Regions from separate parts of the Serratia sp. CoH_122_TC_1 genome, predicted to be linked through region 3. Evidence: predicted binding sites of a transcription regulator. Region 3 holds the regulator's gene; each other region holds the start of a gene.
The links. The regulator CRP, encoded in region 3, controls carbon source genes, mostly activating them, when cyclic AMP is high. The targets are predictions, from matches to a motif close to ATGTGANNNNNNTCACAT.
Positions count from the first base shown of each region.

Region 1 (2,272 bases), on a different contig from region 3:
AGCCCCCCCTAGCCAGTTAGCGCCAACGGCATAGGCCTCTCCGACACTGAACGGGGTAACAGTCATAAAGGCAGCCACCGCCAGCAACGCTGCCGCTAATGGGTCGACCTTACGCTCTTCAGCCAAAGCCATACTGATAAAAAATGGCGTCATCAGGGACATAATGCCCAAGGTGCCGTTATAAACGCTGCCTCCGATGGCCTTCAAGCCATTGAGCGTTTCAATGGTGGACGGATCCAGCCGCACCCCCAATGAAAAGAAGAATGATCCTTCACCGAAACTGAGAAACACGTTGTTGATCAGAACGAACATCGCCCCAGTCAACGTCAGTGGCATTAAACGAATGAACCCGTTTTTGATGGCATTAACATGGGGCTGTTTACCAATTTTCACAGCAAAAGGCAGTATGACCTTTTCCAACGAGGCAATTAACGTATTCACGGCAGACCCCTTTATTGGTTAGCTTTTTTGATGGTGGCGACCGCAGCCTTCAACACCCCAAGGCCATCGAGCTTGCCGTATAAACCGGAGTCGATCACTTCGACGGGCTTATTGGGTAACTGTTTTTGCACTTCGGCGAGCGTGTAGGCAATCTGTGGCCCCAGCAGGATCAAATCTGCTTCAGCGCCCTTTTCTGCCGCCAGCGCCTCAGGATAAGCGGCAATGATCACCGGCACTTCGTACTTCTCGGCTTGCGCTTTCATTTTTGAAACCAGCAGGGAAGTCGACATACCAGCAGAACAAAACAGATAGATTTTTTTCTTTTCCATACCAAGTCCCTCAAGATAATCAAAAAAGCCCCGTGTCATTTGTTTGCCAGATGCAATAGTTATTGCCTCACGCACATTCCTTATGAAAACTTCCGTTACGTTGCCCTGGTTGCAGACAGTATACGGAGGCATTGAAGTGGACCGGTAAGCCACCAGCACAAAGAACCGTCTCTGCTTGACCTACCAGATTGACCCTCTTCACATTTCATATAAAAAAATAGTGTGACCTGACTCACAAACAACCTTTAATTACTGAATTTATTCGCCATAAAAGAACAAATAACAATTATAAACAATACGTTATAAACATGCAGAATGTTTATGGATAATTCCATGCGCAGGGTCATTCATCGGTTGATTGGTGAACAGAAATAGTTCGCCCTTGATTAGCGCGCATCATCAAGATAAGACGAGACAAGCGGTGGCAAAGAGTCGGTGTTTTTGAGGGAAAGGCATTCGACGGACCAGCCACAGGCAGAGCAAGATTACGCTTCGGGACTGATCGTCTGGCTGGGATAACGCACTACGTTAATTACCGTAGTCAATGCGACGGGGTGGTTTCTGCGGTTCGGATAGTAAAGATAAAAACCTGGGAAGGGTGCGCACCAATCGGCCATCACCCGCTCCAGCCGCCCTGCTGCCAGATGTTCCTTTACTTCTTCCTCGATGGCGAACGCTATACCTGCATGCGCTAATGCGGCTTGCAACATCAGTCTTGCATCATCAAATATCAGCGGGCTATTCACCGAGACGGAAAGTATCTGGTCGCCTTTTTTAAACGTCCATTTATAGAGCTCTCCCGAAGCAATCTTTCGCCATCCAATACAGCGATGATTCAACAGGTCTTCGGGGTGGTTTGGCTTTCCATTCTGTTGGAAGTATTCAGGCGTTGCCACAATAGCCATACGTAAATCAGGCGTGACCCGCACAGCTCGCATATCGTTGTGTAGATCCTCGCCAAGCCGGATGCCGGCATCAAAACCTTGTTCGACAATATTGGCAAATCCCTCTTCCGCCACAATTTCCAGCGTAATACCGGGGTAATCGCGGGCCAAGAGCCCCAAATGCGGCACCAGCGCAAGTTGGATAGCCGTTCGGGACGCATTGATACGAACCACGCCCTGTGGCCGATCGCGAAAGGTATTCAAGCTCTCCAGCGCCGTATCGATATCGGCAAATAGCGGGGCCAACGTCGTCAGCAAATGCTCGCCCGCCTCAGTCGTTGATACGTTGCGGGTGGTACGATTCAACAAGCGAATGCCAAGCTGCGCCTCCAAATCGCGCATGGTATGACTGAGCGTCGGCGGTGTAACCCCAAGCCTGGCAGCGGCTCGCCTGAAACTGCGCTCTTTGGCGATGGCCACAAAGGCCGCCAGCCCTGACAAGTCGGTTTTTTTCATTTGATTGATATAAATAATTTAACAGTGAGATGAATTTTTAACGGATAGTTATCCATTTCGTAACAACATAGCATGATTAGGTGTTTAATCACTGGGTATTAA
Region 1 is NZ_JBXWLA010000009.1:202,270-204,541, reverse strand. It holds gene chbC (PTS N,N'-diacetylchitobiose transporter subunit IIC) at 1-441, opposite strand, end outside; gene AC2FC2_RS13790 (PTS sugar transporter subunit IIB) at 453-770, opposite strand; gene AC2FC2_RS13785 (LysR family transcriptional regulator) at 1,256-2,170, opposite strand.
Region 1: AC2FC2_RS13790 (PTS sugar transporter subunit IIB) is a predicted target of CRP. The motif match lies at 957-974, and genes of this name have one in related genera.

Region 2 (2,272 bases), on a different contig from region 3:
TCCTCACGACAAGTGGCGCGCAGGTGAGTGAAGTGGATACGATCGCCGAAGGTCTTAATCATCCGCACCAAATCATTGTCCGCACGCACACCATAGGAACCAGTACACATAGTAAAGCCGTTATAAAGGCTGTCGACGGTCTGCTTGAACCACTGCATATCGTCAATGGTCGAGACAATGCGCGGTAGACCAAGGATTGGCCGCGGCGGATCGTCTGGATGCACCGCCAGCCGGACCCCGACCTCTTCCGCCACCGGAACGATTGCACGCAGAAACACCGCCATATTTTCGCGCAGTTGCGCTTTGTCGATCCCATCGTACTCCGCCAGACGAGCGCGGAACTGATCGAGCGTATAGCCCTCTTCTGCCCCCGGCAGCCCGGCGATGATATTGCCGGTCAATGTGGCAATCTCCGCAGCGCTCATGGCGGCAAAGCGCTCGGCGGCCTGCGCCTGCTCTTCCGCCGTATAATCCTGCTCTGCGCCTGAGCGTTGCAGGATGTGCAGTTCAAAAGCCGCGAAGGCGATTTGATCGAAACGCAGCGCTTTCGAGCCGTCAGGCAACACATATTCCAGATCTGTGCGTGTCCAGTCGAGGATCGGCATAAAGTTGTAGCAAACGGTATCGATGCCGCAGGCCGCCAGGTTACGCAGCGATTGCTGATAATGGGCGATATGTTGCGGGTAATTGCCGCTGTGGGTTTTGATCTCTTCATGCACCGGAATGCTTTCCACCACAGACCACACCAACCCCTTTTCCGCCAGCAGTGCCTGACGTGCCTTGATCTCCTCGATCGGCCACACCTCGCCATTCGGAATATGGTGCAATGCAGTGACGACGCCAGTAGCGCCAGCCTGACGGACATCATCAAGAGAGACAGGATCGTTCGGCCCATACCAACGCCATGTTTGTTCCATTATTTATCCTTATAAAAAATCGCCCAATCTTGCAGAAGGGATAAAGATCGCACAGTGTCGACAATCTTGTTATACCAAATTCAAATAGATATCGGTTATCTTTCACCTTACTCTTTCACATCTGTCTGTCAAAAGCGAAACGACGATTGGTTGATCCACTTCACGAATCTGGCTTATTCTCGACTGAGACATGTTATTGATACGCTGGCAGCCTTACACTGCGTCAGATAACCCGCGTGCGGAAGGGTGAAAAAAACGCCCCTTAGCGCAAAAAAACTGGTCTGATAACTTTTAAGAAGTTACCTGCCAGCATCTTTTACTCAGCTTTGGAGTTTTGCATGAAGACGATCGCCAACTCACCGCTTCCCGATGCCGTCCAGCAACCGCACTACGCACGCAGCGCATTACAAAGCCGCATGGTGCATATTGGGTTTGGTGCCTTTCACCGCGCCCATCAGGCACTGCTGACCGATCGGGTATTGAATCGTCAGGGGGGCGATTGGGGGATCTGCGAGATCAGTCTGTTTGGCGGCGATGCGTTATTCCAGACGCTGCGTCAGCAAGATCATCTGTATAGCGTGCTGGAGAAAGGTGCGGCTGGCGATCAGGCTATCGTCATCGGCGCTGTGCATGAAAGCGTTCACCGCAAGCTGGAAGGCATAGGCGCCGTCCTGGAAAAACTGGCGGAGCCTCAGGTGGCGATTGTCTCGATGACGATTACCGAGAAAGGCTACTGCATTGAACCAGGCACTGGGCAGTTGGATCTTCAGCATCAAGCGATCCTCGCCGATCTCGCCCATCCCGAGCAGCCCACAACGGTTCCTGGCATTTTGGTAGAGGCGCTACGCCTGCGTCGTGAACGTGGTCTGCCCGCCTTTACCCTGCTTTCTTGCGACAATATTCCAGAAAACGGCCATGTACTACGCAATGCAATAGTCGGATTAGCACAAGTGCGCGACGGCGCTCTGGCCGACTGGATTACCCAACACGCCAGCTTCCCCAGCACCATGGTCGACCGCATTGTTCCAGCCGCTACGCCAGAGACGCTGAATGAAGTGGCTGATGCACTCGGCGGAGTACGCGATGAATGTGCCATCGCCTGTGAACCTTTTATTCAATGGGTGGTGGAAGACAATTTTGTCGCGGGACGCCCCGCGTGGGAACTGGCTGGCGCACAGTTGGTGAACGACGTATTGCCGTTCGAACAAATGAAGCTGCGCATGCTCAATGGCAGCCACTCCTTTTTGGCCTATCTCGGTTATCTGGGAGGCTATCAATATATAAACGACTGCATGGGCGATGAGGCTTATCGCCATGCCGCACATCACCTGATGCTGGCAGAACAGGCGCCAACC
Region 2 is NZ_JBXWLA010000014.1:143,504-145,775, forward strand. It holds gene uxuA (mannonate dehydratase) at 1-917, opposite strand, end outside; gene AC2FC2_RS18415 (mannitol dehydrogenase family protein) at 1,256-2,272, shown strand, end outside.
Region 2: uxuA (mannonate dehydratase) is a predicted target of CRP. The motif match lies at 953-970, and genes of this name have one in related genera.

Region 3 (2,272 bases):
CCTATCGTGAATCTGGAATGGATTCAGAAGCTGATCCGCGATACCGGTGAACGCGGCCACTCCCGTGAAGCGGTGATGGACTCGGTGGTACGTTCGATGGAGGATTACATCAACTACATTACGCCGCAGTTCTCACGCACCCATATCAACTTCCAGCGGGTACCCACGGTCGACACGTCGAATCCGTTTGCCGCCAAGGCGATCCCTTCGCTGGACGAGAGCTTTGTGGTGATTCACTTCCGCGGCCTGGATCAAATCGACTTCCCTTATTTACTGGCGATGCTGCAGGGATCCTTTATCTCACACATCAATACGCTTGTGGTGCCGGGCGGCAAAATGGGGCTGGCGATGGAGCTGATCATGGCACCCTTGGTGCAGCGTCTGCTGGAAGGCAAAAAAATCGAATAAGTGGGTAGAGCGCGGCAGTCAGCCGCGCCTTTTCGCCATTAGGCCACGTCGCGGATTTCAAAGCTGTGAGTCACGCTTGCGGCCTTACTCAGCATCAATGACACCGAGCAGTATTTCTCCGCCGAGAGGTTCACCGCCCGCTCAACGATTTTGTCGCTCAGATCTTTACCGCTCACGATAAAGTGCAGGTTGATATGGGTGAACAGCCGCGGTGCTTCTTCACGTCGTTCAGAAGTCAGCTTGACCTCGCAATCACGCACATCATTACGCCCTTTTTGCAGGATCGACACCACATCGATAGCACTACAGCCCCCTACCGACATCAGCACCATTTCCATCGGGCTGGGCGCTTTGTCGCCCGCATTGCCGTCCATCAACACCTGATGGCCAGACGCGGATTCACCCAGAAACGTTAACCCTTCCACCCACTTAACTCTTGCCTGCATACTGGTCACTCCGGTTAATTTCTTAAAATCAGGGTACGCTTTCGCATAGAAACTGGCAACGGAACCTGATGCTAATCATGCTGAAGCGAGACAACACAAGACACCCGCCTCACTCTGTGCTACAAACAGAGCCGCAATAAATCTTTCCGGGACACTGATTTCAGGGAAACTCCCAGGGAAAGGCTCCTTTACCGGTATGTTAACAGAATGTAGCTTGCAGCTCTCCCGGCAAGTTAATATGCTAGAGCGACAGCGTATATTTATGACACGCCTCAAAATCTGCTGATAGCCACCATTAAAACAACGGCGACAACAGGTTTTACAGGGAACTCTGACCCCTGTGACACAAGGCAGCGATAACAACAGAGGATAACAGCGAATGGTTCTCGGCAAACCGCAAACAGACCCTACTCTCGAATGGTTCCTGTCTCATTGCCATATCCACAAATATCCATCCAAAAGTACGCTGATTCACCAAGGTGAAAAAGCCGAAACGCTTTACTACATCGTCAAAGGCTCCGTCGCGGTGCTGATTAAGGATGAAGAAGGTAAAGAGATGATTTTATCCTACCTTAACCAGGGGGATTTCATCGGCGAGCTTGGATTATTTGAAGAAGGTCAGGAGCGTAGCGCCTGGGTTAGGGCGAAGACCGCCTGTGAAGTGGCTGAAATTTCCTACAAGAAATTCCGCCAGTTAATTCAGGTCAACCCGGACATCCTGATGCGCCTGTCAGCCCAGATGGCAAACCGTCTGCAGATAACATCTGAGAAAGTGGGTAACCTCGCCTTCCTGGACGTTACAGGCCGTATCGCGCAAACACTGCTGAACCTGGCGAAACAACCTGATGCCATGACCCATCCTGATGGTATGCAGATTAAAATTACTCGTCAGGAAATTGGCCAAATCGTCGGTTGTTCACGTGAAACCGTTGGCCGTATTCTGAAAATGCTTGAAGATCAAAACCTGATCTCCGCCCACGGCAAAACCATTGTCGTTTACGGCACGCGTTAATCACTGAAAAAACGGCGCGATGATTCGCGCCGTTTTTTTATGCCCCAAGTCATCATGTGGCGCAGACTGATTTACCACCCGGAAGTCAACTATGCACTGCGGCAAACGCTGGTGCTGTGCCTGCCAGTGTTACTCGGCCTGTTGAGCGGCCAACTGCAATACGGCCTATTATTTTCCCTGGTTCCTGCCTGCTGCAATATTGCCGGGCTAGACACCCCTCACAAACGCTTCTTCAAACGTCTGATCGTCGGTGGCTCTCTATTTGCACTCAGCAGCCTGCTATTACAGCAAGCATTGCTTTGGCACTTGCCGTTGCCGGTGTTGATGCTTGGCCTGGCACTGCTTCTCGGCGTCAGCGGTGAAATAAGTCCGTTACATGCCCGCCTGTTGCCCGCCTCGCTGGTTG
Region 3 is NZ_JBXWLA010000013.1:20,317-22,588, forward strand. It holds gene AC2FC2_RS17080 (phosphoribulokinase) at 1-408, shown strand, start outside; gene AC2FC2_RS17085 (OsmC family protein) at 447-854, opposite strand; gene crp (cAMP-activated global transcriptional regulator CRP) at 1,234-1,866, shown strand; gene AC2FC2_RS17095 (YccS/YhfK family putative transporter) at 1,921-2,272, shown strand, end outside.